3 linked regions of the Methylorubrum populi genome follow. The protein of the gene in region 1 binds, or shares a complex with, the protein of each later gene. Links are inferred from orthologs where the notes say so. Each region holds a gene or a part of one and is shown on either strand. Other genes may lie near its edges.

Region 1 (5,536 bases):
TCCTTACAAAAATGCCTCTTAAATTTTCAGCCCGCACGCGACATACGGAACTTTCCGACATCTCAGATCACGAATGCGAATGCCTGCTGGCCAAAATTCCAGCGGCCGTCGGCATCTTGGATGAGACCACAGCCCGTTCCGGTCGCAGGCCTCTGATGCACCAGGCAGCCCTCAAGCCGACATTTCTATTTCTCGTATAAGAGAGCGAGCGGGCGCGACCGCATCGTCCGCTTCCTCTCGCTCTCACTCTCGCTCGGAAGCCGACAGGCAGAAAGCCACCTGTTCCAATCGTACTCTCAGGCCCACTATGCGGCCGGAAAGCAGACCTTCCTAGGGTCTGCAAAGGCTCGAAGGCAGCCCTCCGCACGGTTGAGCGGGTTGAGTTTGGACCCGAGGCGTCACCGTCGCTCCACCCGATACAGCATCGGGCCGAGGGGAGCCCCAGCGGCCGAAGGGTAGCCCGACGCCGGCCCCGCAACCGAGCCGACGAGCCGATCGCGGGCATTGTTCGATGAACCGCTTCCCTACGGCGCTGCCACGCCGGATCTCGCCGACGCGGCCCCCGGGCAGGATCTGGATCCGCCATCCGGAGGGGGCGGCCAGAGCGGGATTGATTTCTCAGTTCGCGCTTCGGCCCAGTCCGTGACCGCCTCGGCGATGCTCGCGAGACACCCGCTCCGCCGTCGCGCGCCCGAATCGGGGCGGCCGGTGACCGGAAGTCTCGCGAGCCTTCTCACTCTCCCGTGAGCGCCGCCTTGGTGCGCGACCACCAGCCGGCCCGCTTCGGGCGGTTCGGATCCGGCGGCGTCAGCACCACCGCGACGGGTTCCGGCGCGGGCTCCGGAGCGGCCGCCTCGGTCGCGGCCTCGGCGACGGCCTCCGCGCGGATCGGCTCGGCTTCCGGTGCCGGGGCGACCGGGGGCCGCTCGGCGGCGCTGCCGTTCTCGGCGGCGAGCGAGACGGTGCTCACGTCGGCGTCGCTGACCGGCTCCTCGGGACCGACCGGAAGTGCGTCGGAGGCGGTTTCCTCGGGATGCGCTTCGGACGGGATCTCGTTCGCCTCGGAAGCCTGCTCGGAATCCGGGTCCGTGTCCGAGCGGTCGTTGCGCGCCTCGGTCCGGCCGCGCCCGCGGCCGCCCCGGCGCCCGCGACGGCGGCGGCGTCCATTGCCCTCGGCGTCGTCGCCGGCCTCGGCAGCCTCGGACGCGGTCTCATCACGCTCGGCCCCAGCTTCGACGGCCTCGGCGACCTCGCTCCCGGCCTCGGGCGCATCCTCGCCGTCCTCGACGCCGTCCTCAGAGTCGATCCCGTTCTCGTCGCCGCTCTCGTCGCCGCTCTCGTTCCGCGCGCGGGCCTCGCCCTCACCGGAGGAGCGCCCGCCGCGACGGCGCCGGCGGCGGCGGCGGCGTCCGCCGCCCTCCTCGGATCCTTCGGCGGTGCCCTCCGCGTCGGTCTCCGCCGAGCTCTCGGACGCCGTCTCGGACGCCGTCTCGGACTCTTCGCCCTCCAGGCTCTCGACCAGTTCGTCCTCGAACTCCTCGGCCTCGTAGACCGGCGAGATCGCGACCGCGCGCACGCCCGTGGCCGGGCCGATCTGCTTCACCGCCGGCTCGCCGCGTTCGAGCTGGAAGGCCGAGGTCGCCGTCAGCCGCTCGTCGGCGGAGATGGTGATCGCCACCTGGAAGCGCTGCTCCAGGTCGTAGAGATGCGCCCGCTTCTGGTTGAGGATGTAGAGCGCCACCTCGGTGCGGGTGCGCAGCACGAGGTTGTGGCTCGACGACTTGAGCAGCGCCTCCTCGATCGAGCGCAGGATGTGCAGGGCCACCGAGGAGGTCGCCCGAACGAAGCCCGAGCCGCCGCAATGGGCGCAGGGGATCGAGGAGGATTCGAGCACGCCGGTGCGGATGCGCTGGCGGCTCATCTCCAGCAGGCCGAAGGGCGAGATCCGCCCGACCTGGATGCGCGCCCGGTCGTTCTTGAGCGCCTCGTTGAGCCGCTTCTCGACCGCCCGGTTGTTGCGCTTTTCCTCCATGTCGATGAAGTCGATCACGACGAGGCCGGCCAGGTCGCGCAGGCGCACCTGCCGGGCGACCTCTTCCGCCGCCTCAAGGTTCGTCTTGAGCGCGGTGTCCTCGATGTCGTGCTCGCGGGTCGCGCGGCCCGAGTTCACGTCGATCGAGACCAGCGCCTCGGTCGGGTTGATGACGAGGTAGCCGCCGGAGCGGAGCGCCACGTGGGTCGAGAACATCGCGTCGAGCTGCTGCTCGACGCCGTAGCGGGCGAAGATCGGCGTCGGGTCGCGGTAGGGCTTCACCACCTTCGACTGGCCGGGCATCAGCATCCGCATGAAGTCCTTGGCCTCGCGGTAGGCATCCTCGCCGGAGACCAGAACCTCGTCGAGATCCTTGTTGTAGAGGTCGCGGATCGCCCGCTTGATCAGCGAGCCCTCCTCGTAGACCAGCGCCGGGGCGGTTGAGGACAGCGTCAGCTCGCGCACGCTCTCCCACAGGCGCATCAGGTACTCGAAGTCGCGCTTGATCTCGGGCTTGGTGCGCGAGGCGCCGGCCGTGCGCAGGATGATCCCCATCCCCTCCGGCACGTCGAGATCGGCCACGACCTCCTTCAGGCGCTTGCGGTCGGCGGCCGAGGTGATCTTGCGGGAGATGCCGCCGCCGCGACCGGTATTCGGCATCAGCACCGAGTAGCGGCCGGCGAGCGACAGGTAGGTGGTGAGCGCCGCGCCCTTGGTGCCGCGCTCCTCCTTGACGACCTGGACGAGGATGATCTGGCGGCGCTTGATCACCTCCTGGATCTTGTAGTGGCGGCGATAGGCGCGCGGGCGCTCGGGGATCTCGGCGAGCGCATCGCCCGCGCCGCCGACCTGCGCGACCCGCGCCTCGCCGTCCTCGGATTCCTCGTCCTCTTCCTCGTCGTCCGCATCGTCATCGTCGTCGTCGGACTCGTCGTCATCCGAGTCCTCGTCGTCTTCCTCGTCCTCATCCTCATCGGACTCGTCGTCGGAATCCTCGTCCTCGTCCGTCTCCACGGTCTCGGAGACCGGCGCGGAGGCGGCGACGGGCTGCGGCTCGACGGTCTCGGCAGCCTCCGCGGAATCCGCGGCCTCGACCGGCGGATTGGGGGCCTCGGAGATCGCGGCGATATCGGACGGCTCGACCGTGGCGGTCTGCGTGGCGGCAGCCTCGGCGGATTCGGCGGCAGGCTCGGCCGCCGCGTCGCCCTCGGGCGCGCCGGGGGCCAGCGCCGCTTCGGGCAGGCTCGCGGAGGCGTCGCCGCCGGTCTCGACCGGGGCGGAGGCGCCGTCCGCGGCCGGCTCGGCGCTGGATTCGGGGTTGGACTCGGCGGGTTCGTCGCCCAGGGGCCGCTCCTCGACGAGGGCGGCGCGCACCGCCTCGATCGCCTCCGGCGCCGGCGCGTCGGCGGCCTGGCCCTCGCCGGGGATCGCGTCGTTCTCGGAGACGGTTTCCGCGACCGCCTCCTGCGACTTCACCGTGTCGTCGTGGCGCGAGCCGCGGGCCTCGGCCCGGCGTCCGCGCGAGCGGCGGCCGCGCGGCGGGCGGCGCTCCTCGCGCTCGCGGTGCTCCTCCTCCTCGCGCGCCTCGGCCTCGATCAGCGCGAGGCGGTCGGCCATCGGGATCTGGTAATAGTCGGGATGGATCTCGTTGAAGGCGAGGAAGCCGTGGCGGTTGCCGCCGTACTCAACGAAGGCCGCCTGGAGCGAGGGCTCCACGCGGGTCACCTTGGCGAGATAGATATTGCCCCTCAGAGGGCGGCGGTTGGCCGCCTCGAAATCAAATTCCTCGACCCGTGAGCCTTGCACGGTGACGACCCGGGTCTCCTCCGGATGCGTCGCGTCGATGAGCATCTTGTTGTTGGCCATGACGAACTTTCGACATGGCGGCCGACGTCGTTCTCCTCACGCGTGAGCCGCGCGGTCCCGGCGGGGCCTCCCCCGGCCCTGCGGCCGGTGGGAACAGGGCTCGCGCCGGCCTCGTCGCCGAGGCCGCGGATGGTGCGGGGAGGGGATTGCCGTCAACCGCCTTCTGGCGCCGGGCATCGGCGCGCTGGGGGTTGAACAGGGCCGGGGCGACGGAAGGGGCGAGGCGACGCGAAAACCGCGCGCCTTCGGCACGAGCAGCGGCAACCGATGCTGTGCGTCCTCCCATCCTGATCCGGCCTCGCGAAGATGGTGGGCCGGTTGAGCGGCCCGTACAGATTTCATGGGCGCGACCGCCCCGGAATAATCGGGAGGCCGCGAATACCGTGACACCCGCCCGGATGCCGGGAGGCGCCGACTGACGCTGCCAATTCGAGCGAGGTGGGCGCCGACATGCCCCGGGCGCGCCCGGGGGCCGCCGAAGCGCCAACCCGGGAATGGGGTCGATATCATTACAGAGTGTCGCGGGAGAATTGCAAGGGTTCCGTATGATGGCGCTCGACACTTCGTTACAGGCGCGCGGCGTCGTTCCTGCCGTCTTCGTGAACCGGATGTCGCCCTGCGGGCTTGAAGCAGGCGAACGCCGCCGGCACCGCCGGGCGGCAGGGGAGGGCTTCGCGGTGTCGGCTTCGGAACAATCACTCGCCTCGGTGGCCAGGGACGGGCGCGAGGCCCGCTACCGGGGCGACCCGGCCAGCGCCAACCCGCACCCGGAGGGCTCCGAAGCGCATGCGGTCTGGCGACGGGCCTGGGAGACCCCCGAGGGCGAGGGGGCGGAGCGAGAGTCGCCCGAGCGCCGGACATCCCAAACGCCCCTCTCATCCTGAGGGAAGGGCAGGAGCCCACAGCCACAGGTGGTGTCGCTCTTGCACAACAGCGTTCCCAGGATTGCGGCCGGCGGGGTGAGGAACGGTTAACCATCTCGGCCGTATCCCGTATCGGAGGCTCCCCGGAACCTTGGCCGACCGATGCCGCACAGCACCCGCCTGCCCCGCACCGGACTTCTTCGCACCGTCGCCGCCCTCGCGCTCGCGGCCGGCACGCTCCTGGCCGCCGGGCCCGTACCGGCTCAGGACGGCCCCGCCGGCCCGCAATTCGGCGGCGCGGCGGTGGCGATCGCCGCCGAGACCGCGACCCGGGACGGCACCACGCGGCTGACTCTCACCCTGTCGAAGGCGATCGAGGCCCACGCCTTCGTGATGGAGCGGCCGGACCGGGCGGTGATCGACCTGCCCGAGGTCAATTTCCAGCTCGATCAGGAGACGGGCAAGCTGAGCGGGCGCAAGCGGGACGGCGTCATCGCCTCGTTCCGCTACGGCCTGTTCGCCCCGGGCCGCTCGCGCATCGTCGTCGATCTCGCCGGGCCCGCCGTGGTCGAGGCCGTCGAGACGACGAGGACCCGCGAGGGCGCGGTGCTGGTCTCGATTCCCTTCCGCAAGGTCGACCGCGACACCTTCCGCAAGGCGGCGGTGGCGGGCGATCCGAGCCCGGCGGCCTCCGCCAAGGCCGCACCCGCCCGCGAGGCCGCCGACACCCGTCCGCTCATCGTCATCGATGCCGGCCACGGCGGCACCGATCCCG
Region 2 (4,796 bases), 460 kb from region 1 along the record:
CGCCATGCGCTTGTTCCAGAACTGGCCGCCCTGCACCAGCACCTCGCGGACGGCCAAGCCGTCGGCTTCCTTCAGCACGCGGTTGACCACGCCGCCGCCGCCGCCGCGGCCGAAGATCATCGCGTTGGGGCCTTTCAGCACCTCGATGCGCTGGGTGTTGTAGAGGTCGCGGTAGTAGCGCGCGTCGTCGCGGATGCCGTTGACGAAGAAGTCGGCGGTCGTGCGCTGGCCGCGGATCAGGAGTTCGTCGCGGTGGCCCTCGCCCTGGGCGATGGCGACGCCGGGCACGTAGCGCAGCGCCTCGCCGATCGACTGGACGTTCTGGTCGCGGATCTGCGCCTCCGTCACCACCGAGATCGCCTGCGGCGTGTCGATCAGCGGCGTGTCGGTCTTGGTGGAGGAGCGCAGGCGCCGGGCGACGTAGCCCGCCTGGGAGCCGGAACTGTCGACGACGAGGCCGCGCCCGAGCCCCGAGCCGGCCACGCTGATCATGTCGAGGGTGACGCCACCGACCGAGGGGGACGCGGCGAGCGGATGGAGCGCTTGAGCTGTCGGCAGGCCGGTGTTGATTTCGGTGACTTGTGCTTGGGCTGGATGGATTAAAGCCGCCGCGATGCTGGCTGAAGCGACGGAGCTCAGCAACAACGGCCGCAGCAAAGCACGGCTCTTGCGAGCGTTCTTCATAAGTCTTCCCCCTTATTTTATTAGAATAGACGGGGAAGGCTTGGCCATAATCCGGGCCGGTTTCGCGAAATACGAACTATTCCGGATCTGCCGATATCTTATGGAAATTAGGCAATTGGGCCTGTGCCGTTGCGCAATTCACTGAGGCGGATGATACCGTTTTCGGTTGATCGCCTCGGGTTTTACCAAACGCCGTCATCGCGAGGCGAAGCCGAAGCGATCCAGGGCGCGACCTTTTCGCAGATGTCGCGCACTGGATTGCCACGGCTTCGCCTCGCGATGACGGAGAAGCGACCGGCGTCATAAACCGGATGACGGGCGAGAGATCGTTCGCGCGGCCGGAGTGCTCCGAACCGACCGGCCAATAGCAAAGAGCGCGGCCCCCGGAGGGACCGCGCTCTTCAAGCACTCGATGGGACGGTGAGGGAGGGCTTACTCGCCCGCCGATTCCCGGCGGCGCTCGCCGCGGTCGCGGCGGGGGCCGCGGTCGCCGCGATCACCCCGGTCGCTGCGCTCCTCGCGCTCCGGCTCGCCGCGCTCCGCGCGCTCGGCCTTGAGCTTCTCGGTGATGTCCTCGCCGGTCTCCTGATCGACGACCTTCATCGACAGGCGGATCTTGCCGCGCTCGTCGGCGCCGAGGAACTTCACCTTGACCTTCTGGCCCTCCTTCACGACGTCGCCGACCTTGGCGACGCGCTGCGGGGCGAGCTCCGAGATGTGGACGAGGCCGTCCTTGGCGCCGAAGAAGTTCACGAAGGCGCCGAACTCCATGATCTTGACGATCGTGCCGTCGTAGATCGTGCCGGCCTCGGGCTCGGCGACGATGGAGCGGATCCAGTTATAGGCCGCCTTGATCGCCTTGCCGTCGGAGGAGGCGATCTTCACGACGCCGGTATCCTCGATGTTGATCTTGGCGCCGGTCTTCTCGACGATCTCGCGGATGATCTTGCCGCCGGTGCCGATCACGTCGCGGATCTTGTCGGTGGGGATCTGCATCGTCTCGATGCGCGGCGCGTACTCGCCGAGCTCCGGACGGGCCGCGGTCAGGGCCTGGGCCATCTCGCCGAGGATGTGGGCGCGGCCGTCCTTCGCCTGGGCGAGGGCGACGCGCATGATCTCCTCGGTGATGCCGGCGATCTTGATGTCCATCTGGAGCGAGGTGATGCCCTCGTCCGTGCCGGCCACCTTGAAGTCCATGTCGCCGAGGTGATCCTCGTCGCCGAGGATGTCGGAGAGCACCGCGAAACGCTCGCCTTCGAGGATGAGGCCCATGGCGATGCCGGCCACCGGACGGCGCAGGGGCACGCCCGCATCCATCAGCGACAGCGAGCCGCCGCAGACGGAGGCCATGGAGGAGGAGCCGTTCGACTCGGTGATCTCGGAGACCACGCGGATCGTGTACGGGAACTCGTGGGCCGGCGGCAGAACGGGCCGGATCGCGCGCCAGGCGAGCTTGCCGTGGCCGATCTCGCGGCGGCCGGGCGAACCCATGCGGCCGGTCTCACCGACGGAGTAGGGAGGGAAGTTGTAGTGGAGCAGGAACCGCTCCTTGTAGGTCCCCTCCAGCGCGTCGATGAACTGCTCGTCCTCGCCGGTGCCGAGCGTGGCGACGACCAGCGCCTGGGTCTCGCCGCGGGTGAACAGCGAGGAGCCGTGGGCGCGGGGAAGCACGCCGACTTCCGAGACGATCGGACGGACCGTCTTCACGTCACGACCATCGATCCGGCTTCCGGTGTCGAGGATGTTCCAGCGGACCACCTTCGACTGGGCCTCCTTGAAGGCGGCCTTGACCTTCTCAGGCGAGAACTTCTGCTCGCCCTCGGCCGGGCAGAGGGCGGCGACCACCTTCGCCTTCACGGCATCGACGGCGGCATAGCGCTCCTGCTTGACGGTCTTCTTGTAGGCGTCGCGCAGCTCCGCCTCGCAGATGTCGAGGACGGCCTTCTCGACGTCGGCGTTCTCCGGCGGGGAGAAGTCGCGCGGCTCCTTGGCGGCCTTCTCGGCGAGACGGATGATCGCCTCGATGACCGGCTGGAAGTGCTTGTGGCCGAACATCACGGCCCCGAGCATCACGTCCTCGGAGAGCTCCTTGGCCTCGGACTCGACCATCAGCACGGCGTCCTGGGTGCCGGCGACGACGAGGTCGAGGGTGGACTCGGCGATCTCGGTCACCAGCGGGTTCAGCTTGTAGCCGCCGTTGAGGTAGCCGACGCGGGCGGCGCCGATCGGGCCCATGAACGGCACGCCGGACAGGGTCAGCGCGGCGGAGGCCGCCACCATCGAGACGATGTCGGGATCGTTCTCGAGGTCGTGGGAGAGGACGGTGACGACGACCTGGGTGTCGTTGCGCCAGCCCTCGACGAAGAGCGGGCGGATCGGCCGGTCGATCAGGCGGGAGACCAGGGTCTCCTTCTCGGAGGGACGGCCCTCGCGCTTGAAGTAGCCGCCCGGAATGCGGCCGGCGGCGTAGGCGCGCTCCTGGTAGTTCACGGTGAGCGGCATGAAGTCGATGCCGGCCTTGGGCTCCTTGGCCGCGACCACGGTCGCGAGCACGGTGGTCTCGCCGTAGGTGGCGACCACGGCGCCGTCCGCCTGGCGGGCGGTCTTGCCGGTCTCGAGGACGAGCTTGCGGTCGCCCCAGATCAGCTCTTCACGTTGTACGTCGAACATGTGTGTCTTCTGCCTTCGAACATGCGGGTCGGGCGAGCCCGGCGCCGCCAGAGGCAAGACGGCGAGACGCTTCATCGTTGAACGGAAGCGTCTCGCGATCCTGCCCTGGCGCCCTTTGCCTTCAAGCCGCCCGGGGCGGACCGGCCGGGCCCCATGCCCGGACAGTCCCTCTTGGTGTGCCGTGCTCTCTTGGCGCCGAACTTGGCGCCGAACCGGTGTCCGCTTCGGCTGAGAGCACGTGTGAAAACGCGGTCCCGAGGGACCGCGCGGATAGCCTTAGCGGCGGATGCCGAGGCGCTCGATGAGGGTGCGGTAGCGCGCCTCTTCCTTGCGCTTCAGGTAGTCGAGCAGCGAGCGGCGCTGCGACACCAGCTTCAGGAGGCCGCGGCGGGAGTGGTTGTCCTTGCCGTGGGTCTTGAAGTGGGCGGTCAGGTTGGTGATCCGCTCGGTGAGGATGGCGATCTGGACCTCCGGCGAGCCGGTGTCCTTGTTGCCCTTGGCGTATTCCTTGATGAGCGCGGTCTTGCGCTCTGCCGTGATCGACATCGCAGGCCTTTCAGATGAGGTTTGGGTCGGAGGCGCCGCCCACGGGAGGGGAAGGGCGCCTTTGAGAAACTTGCGGTCGGGCCGGTGCCGGGATGTCGTCCAGCACGGTCAGCCGCAAGCGGCACAAGCCCCGCCCGGTGACCGGGTCGAGGCGGCGCGGACCATACACGAAATTGCGGGAAGTGCCAGTGCTGCCCGCCCGGGCGATATCGGCTTCACACGGCCTCACGCCCGGCGCGGATTTCGCGTTGCCGGATGCAACCGCCTCAGCCATGCGAGACTTCATGCCCCTTCCCGCCCTCGGCGCCCGCAAGCCCATCGCCGCCCTCGTCGCCGACGAGGCCGATCCGAGCGGTCCGACCCTGGCCAGGAATCTCTCCGCCTTCAGCCTCGTCTGCATCGGCGTCGGAGCGACGGTCGGGGCGGGGATCTTCGTGCTCACCGGCACGGCGGCGGCCAATTTCGCCGGGCCGGGGCTGATGCTCTCCTTCGTGCTCGGGGCGGTGGCGAGCGGGCTGGTGGCGCTCTGCTACGCCGAACTCGCCGCGATGATCCCCGTGGCCGGCTCGACCTATTCCTACACCTACGCGACGCTGGGCGCGCTGCCGGCCTGGATCATCGGCTGGGATCTGGTGCTCGAATTCGCCATGGCCGCGGCGACCATCGCCGTCGGCTGGTCGGGCTACGCGCAGAGCCTGCTCGCCGATATGGGCCTGCGGTTGCCGGCCGCGCTCGCCGCGGCGCCGGGGGAGGGCGGCTTCGTCGACTTGCCGGCGGCCCTCGTGGTGCTGGTGCTCACCGCGCTGCTGATGCGCGACAACCGGGGGGCCGCCCGCACCAACACCGTGCTGGTGCTGCTCAAGGTGGCGATCATCCTCGCCTTCCTCGGCCTCGGC
Region 3 (4,693 bases), 880 kb from region 1 along the record:
GGTGGCCTTATCGGTCTCGATCTCGACCAGGACATCGCCCGCCTTGACCGGATCGCCCTCCTTCTTCAGCCATTTGGCGAGCTTTCCCTCCTCCATGGTCGGAGAGAGGGCGGGCATCAGGATGTCGGTCGCCATTTGCGCTGCTCTATCGATCCGGGTGCGTCGACGGTCGGGCGTGTTTTTGCGAAGGCCTCGCCAACCTCCGGCCCAACCGGCCGGAGGCGTGTCGGGGACACGTTCAGGCGCGGGCTTCGAGGAGGATGTCGGTCCAGAGCTCCGAGGGATCGGGCTCCGGATCGTGCGTCGCGAAGTCGGCGGATTCGTTGACGATCTCGCGGACCTTGGCGTCGATGCCCTTCAGGTCGGCCTCGGGTACGCCGTGCGCCTCGAGCAGGCGCTTGCGCACCATCTCGATCGGATCGTGTTCGTCGCGCATCTTCGAGACTTCGTCCTTCGACCGGTACTTGGCCGGATCGGACATCGAATGGCCGCGATAACGGTAGGTCTGCATCTCGAGGATGTAGGGGCCCTCGCCCGAGCGGGCGTGGTTGATCGCACGTGCCGCGGCCTCGCGGACCGTGCGCACGTCCATGCCGTCGACCTGCTCGCCGGGAATGCCGAAGGAGAGACCGCGCTTCGAGAAGTCCGTCTGCGCCGAGGCGCGGGCCACCGAGGTGCCCATGGCGTAGCGGTTGTTCTCGATCACGTAGACCACCGGCAGCTTCCACAGAGCCGCCATGTTGAAGCTCTCGTAGACCTGACCCTGGTTGGCCGCGCCGTCGCCCATATAGGTGAAGCTGACCTTGCCGTTCTTGAGGTAGGCGTCGGCGAAGGCGAGGCCGGTGCCGAGCGCGACCTGCGCACCGACGATGCCGTGGCCGCCGAAGAACTGCTTCTCGCGGCTGAACATGTGCATCGAGCCGCCCTTGCCGCGGGAATAGCCTCCGCGGCGCCCGGTCAGCTCGGCCATCACGCCCTTCGGATCCATGCCGCAGGCGAGCATGTGACCGTGATCGCGGTAGCCGGTGATGTTCTGGTCACCGTCCTCGCCGGCCATCTGCATGCCGACGACGACCGCTTCCTGGCCGATATAGAGATGGCAGAAGCCGCCGATCAGGCCCATGCCGTAGAGCTGTCCCGCCTTCTCCTCGAAGCGGCGGATCAACAGCATCTCGCGATAGGCGTGAAGATCTTCGTCCTTCGTGAACTGGGGAATATTCGGAGCCGGCTGATGTTGCGGCGCGTCCGTTCCCGCCGCAGGTTTCCCCGCCTCGCTGCCCGCAGCCATCGCGTCCTCCCAACATCACGCTCTGTTGGCAGGGGTTCTAGGGCAGCGATTTGCGGAAATCGAGGGGCGTGCTGACAGCCATCAAGTGCTGTTACCGCTACGATTGCAGCAAGGGTCTGGCTGCGAAGACAGTGCAAATGAAACTTTTACGAGTTGAACACCGCGGAAATAAAATTCACGGACCGATAATCACAAGGTCGTTTGCGTGAACCCGCCCGAGGACAACGCGCGCTCGTTCTTCCAAAAGGTCGCGGTCGATCTGCTCGCTTCGCAGCAGGGACACTCTGTGCTCCCAGGTGGCCCGCTCCGCTTTCGCCGCGTTCAACTCCTGGGTCAGTCCATAGGCTTCGACCTTCAGAACCCGCTTGGCCTCCAGGCCGCGGCTGCCGCTCTCGGCCTGATGCACGAAGTAGCCGACCACGAGGGCGGAGACCGTCCACAGGACGGCGGGAACGACGATGGCGCGGACGCGGCGACGGATGACCATGGCGGGTGAAAGCTTCGCCCGAACAGGGTGAAGAAAGGGTTTCCATCCGCCACCATCACGGCCGGGTCCGAGCTTGCGAAAAGGCGCGTCCGACCGGACCGGTCGGGCGCGCCCTCGATCTCATACCCGATTGCGGGACGGTTCAGCGTCCGGCGAGCTGACGGATCGCGCTGCGGCCGGCGTAGAGAGCCTGGGCACCGAGGCCTTCCTCGATGCGGATGAGCTGGTTGTACTTGGCCAGTCTGTCCGAGCGGGCGAGCGAGCCGGTCTTGATCTGCCCGCAATTCGTCGCGACGGCAAGGTCGGCGATCGTCGAATCCTCGGTCTCGCCGGAGCGGTGCGACATCACCGCGGTGTAGCCGGCACGTTGAGCCATATCGACGGCGGCGAGCGTCTCGGTGAGCGAGCCGATCTGATTGACCTTCACGAGGATCGAGTTGCCGGTGCCGGACTCGATGCCGCGGGCGAGACGCTCGACATTGGTGACGAACAGGTCGTCGCCGACGAGCTGCACCCGGTTGCCGATCCGGTCGGTGAGGAGCTTCCAGCCCTCCCAATCGTCCTCGGACATGCCGTCCTCGATGGAGAGGATCGGGTAGGCCGCGGTCAGCTTGGCGAGGTATTCGACCTGGGCCTCGATCGAGCGGGTCTGGCCCTCGCCCTCGTAGTGGTAGGCGCCGTCCTTGAAGAACTCGGTCGCGGCGCAGTCGAGCGCCAGCACCACGTCGCTGCCGGGCTTGAAGCCGGCGGCATTGATCGATTCCATGACGAAGTCGAGGGCGGCCTCGGCCGACGGCAGGTTCGGGGCGAAGCCGCCCTCGTCGCCGACATTGGTGTTGTGGCCGGCCTTCTTCAGGGCGCTCTTGAGGGTGTGGAAGATCTCCGCGCCCATCCGCACCGCGTCGGACAGCGAGGTGGCGCCGACCGGCATCACCATGAATTCCTGGAAGTCGATCGGGTTGTCGGCGTGCGCCCCGCCGTTGACGATGTTCATCATCGGCACCGGCAGCACCCGGCCCTGCACGCCGCCGACGTAGCGGTAGAGCGGCAGGCCGGCGGTCTCGGCCGCGGCCTTCGCCACGGCGAGCGAGACGCCGAGAATGGCGTTGGCGCCAAGGCGGGCCTTGTTCGGCGTACCGTCGAGGGCGATCATCGCCTCGTCGACCGCGACCTGATCCTCGGCATCCATTCCGCCGATCGCGTCGAGAATCTCGGTCTGCACCGCATCGACGGCCTTGAGCACGCCCTTGCCGTTGTAGCGACCCTTGTCGCCGTCGCGCAGCTCGACCGCCTCGTGCGCGCCGGTGGAGGCGCCGGAGGGGACCGCGGCGCGACCGAAGGACCCATCCTCCAACAGGACATCGACTTCGACGGTCGGGTTGCCGCGGCTGTCGAGAATCTCGCGGGCGGCGATATTGGTGATCGCGGTCATGGGCGCTCCTTGGCGGCGCGTCGCGGCGGGGCCGTCTCGCGGATTCCTTCGAGGCCCGCGCGTCCTGCGACGCTCTGCGTCGCGGGCTTATCCGCCAACCTCGGGACGTCGGCAAGCTCCCGGCGGGTGCTCGGGGCCGGGCTGTTTCGACAAAATCGGCGCGATGCAGCGAATTTTATCGGGCTCGCACCGCCGATCCGATGGAAACCCTGGCATTCACGGCCTGCCATAGGCGGGCGTGCGCGGGCCGCGTATAGGGCATCGATGGATTCGATCGAGACTCATGCCAAGCAACTCGGACGGCAGACGTCGCTCCCGACCTCGCCGGAAGACGCGCAACTCGACCGCGTGCCGAACCCGCATGCCGATACCGACTATCTCGCCCGCTTCACCGCACCGGAATTCACATCGCTCTGCCCGGTGACGGGTCAGCCGGATTTCGCAACACTCGTCATCGACTACGTGCCGGACCGCTGGCTCGTGGAGTCGAAGTCGCTGAAGCTCTACCTCGGGGCCTTCCGCAATCACGGCGCATTCCACGAGGATTGCACCGTCGGGATCGGGCGGCGGCTCGCCACCTTGCTCGAACCGCGCTGGCTGCGCATCGGCGGCTACTGGTATCCCCGCGGCGGCATTCCGATCGATGTGTTCTGGCAGACGGGCGAGCCGCCGAAAGCGGTCTGGCTCCCGGACCAGGGCGTCGCGCCCTATCGCGGCCGGGGCTGATCGCCGCGTCTGCCGTCACAGCGGCTCGGCCAGGACGCGCACGGTGCGGGCGATCAGCTTCTCCTGCGCGTCGATCGGGCCGCCATGGACGACGGCCACCGCCTCCAGCATCCGTTCGAGATCGTCGCGCTCGGACGCATCGAGCTTTTCGCGCAGGAGCGGGGCGAGATGGTCGACCGCGGTGTCGGCGTCGGAGGCCTGGGCGGCGGCGTGCCGGATATAGGCCATGCGCGTGCCGTGATCGTCATCGGGGGCGGTGACTTTGCGCATCTCCGCCTCGATGACCGCTTCCTGCTCCGGCGTCGGGGTGCCGCGAGCGAGCGCGACCAGGATCATCAGGACGCCGGCGGCATCGGCAGGGTCGCGAATCGCGCGCAGCGGCGCGGCGCGGAAGGCGGTTTCGCTGCGCGCCCTCAGCTTCGCATTGCGCCGGTCACCGAGGAAACGGTCGAGCTGTTCCATCCCGTTTCCGTAGATGAAGTAGTACATCAACCCCGTCATGACCGCTCCGACGACGGCTGCGATGACAGGCATGATTCCCCCGCGATTGCTGCGATGCGGCGGAACCTGTCTCATTGCCGCCCAGGTTGCAATCCTGGTCCGGTCTCGTCCGACGCGATGCCTGCTTCAAGCCTCGGCGACGGCGCGCACGGAAAAGGCGGCCGGTCGCCCGGCCGCCTTTTCCGCGCGTCAGAGGTTTAGAACTCAGTAGCCGTAATCGTAGTAGCCGTAGGCCGGGCGGCCGTAATAGCTGTCGCGG

What was found.
Region 2: the proteins of MPPM_RS19520 (region 1) and pnp are in contact, whole or in part, in a cryo-EM structure (PDB 9QH0), measured with the Escherichia coli proteins. The link is inferred for Methylorubrum populi from one-to-one orthologs.
Region 3: the proteins of MPPM_RS19520 (region 1) and eno are in contact, whole or in part, in a solved structure (PDB 2FYM), measured with the Escherichia coli proteins. The link is inferred for Methylorubrum populi from one-to-one orthologs.

Annotation. Positions count from the first base shown.
Region 1 is NZ_AP014809.1:4,202,504-4,208,039, forward strand. What follows is about bases 534-4,280. They hold MPPM_RS19520 (ribonuclease E/G), read right to left. Parts: upstream 3,899-4,280; coding sequence 734-3,898; downstream 534-733. Outside these bases: MPPM_RS28990 (hypothetical protein), read left to right, coding at 4,444-4,782; MPPM_RS19530 (N-acetylmuramoyl-L-alanine amidase), read left to right, coding at 4,924-5,536. UniProt on the Escherichia coli protein: Endoribonuclease that plays a central role in RNA processing and decay. Required for the maturation of 5S and 16S rRNAs and the majority of tRNAs. Also involved in the degradation of most mRNAs.
Region 2 is NZ_AP014809.1:4,663,125-4,667,920, forward strand. What follows is about bases 736-3,742. They hold pnp (polyribonucleotide nucleotidyltransferase), read right to left. Parts: upstream 3,355-3,742; coding sequence 1,117-3,354; downstream 736-1,116. Other genes in these bases: rpsO (30S ribosomal protein S15), read right to left, coding at 3,631-3,742. Also shown: MPPM_RS21575 (TonB-dependent receptor), read right to left, coding at 1-684; more of rpsO, read right to left, coding at 3,743-3,900; MPPM_RS21590 (amino acid permease), read left to right, coding at 4,185-4,796. UniProt on the Escherichia coli protein: Involved in mRNA degradation. Catalyzes the phosphorolysis of single-stranded polyribonucleotides processively in the 3'- to 5'-direction. Also involved, along with RNase II, in tRNA processing.
Region 3 is NZ_AP014809.1:3,323,512-3,328,204, reverse strand. Bases 1,063-3,966 are described here. They hold eno (phosphopyruvate hydratase), read right to left. Parts: upstream 3,208-3,966; coding sequence 1,918-3,207; downstream 1,063-1,917. Other genes in these bases: MPPM_RS15240 (hypothetical protein), read right to left, coding at 3,949-3,966; queF (preQ(1) synthase), read left to right, coding at 3,472-3,933; MPPM_RS15255 (FtsB family cell division protein), read right to left, coding at 1,464-1,775; pdhA (pyruvate dehydrogenase (acetyl-transferring) E1 component subunit alpha), read right to left, coding at 1,063-1,288. Also shown: MPPM_RS15265 (pyruvate dehydrogenase complex E1 component subunit beta), read right to left, coding at 1-135; more of pdhA, read right to left, coding at 239-1,062; more of MPPM_RS15240, read right to left, coding at 3,967-4,467; MPPM_RS15235 (hypothetical protein), read right to left, coding at 4,639-4,693. UniProt on the Escherichia coli protein: Catalyzes the reversible conversion of 2-phosphoglycerate (2-PG) into phosphoenolpyruvate (PEP). It is essential for the degradation of carbohydrates via glycolysis.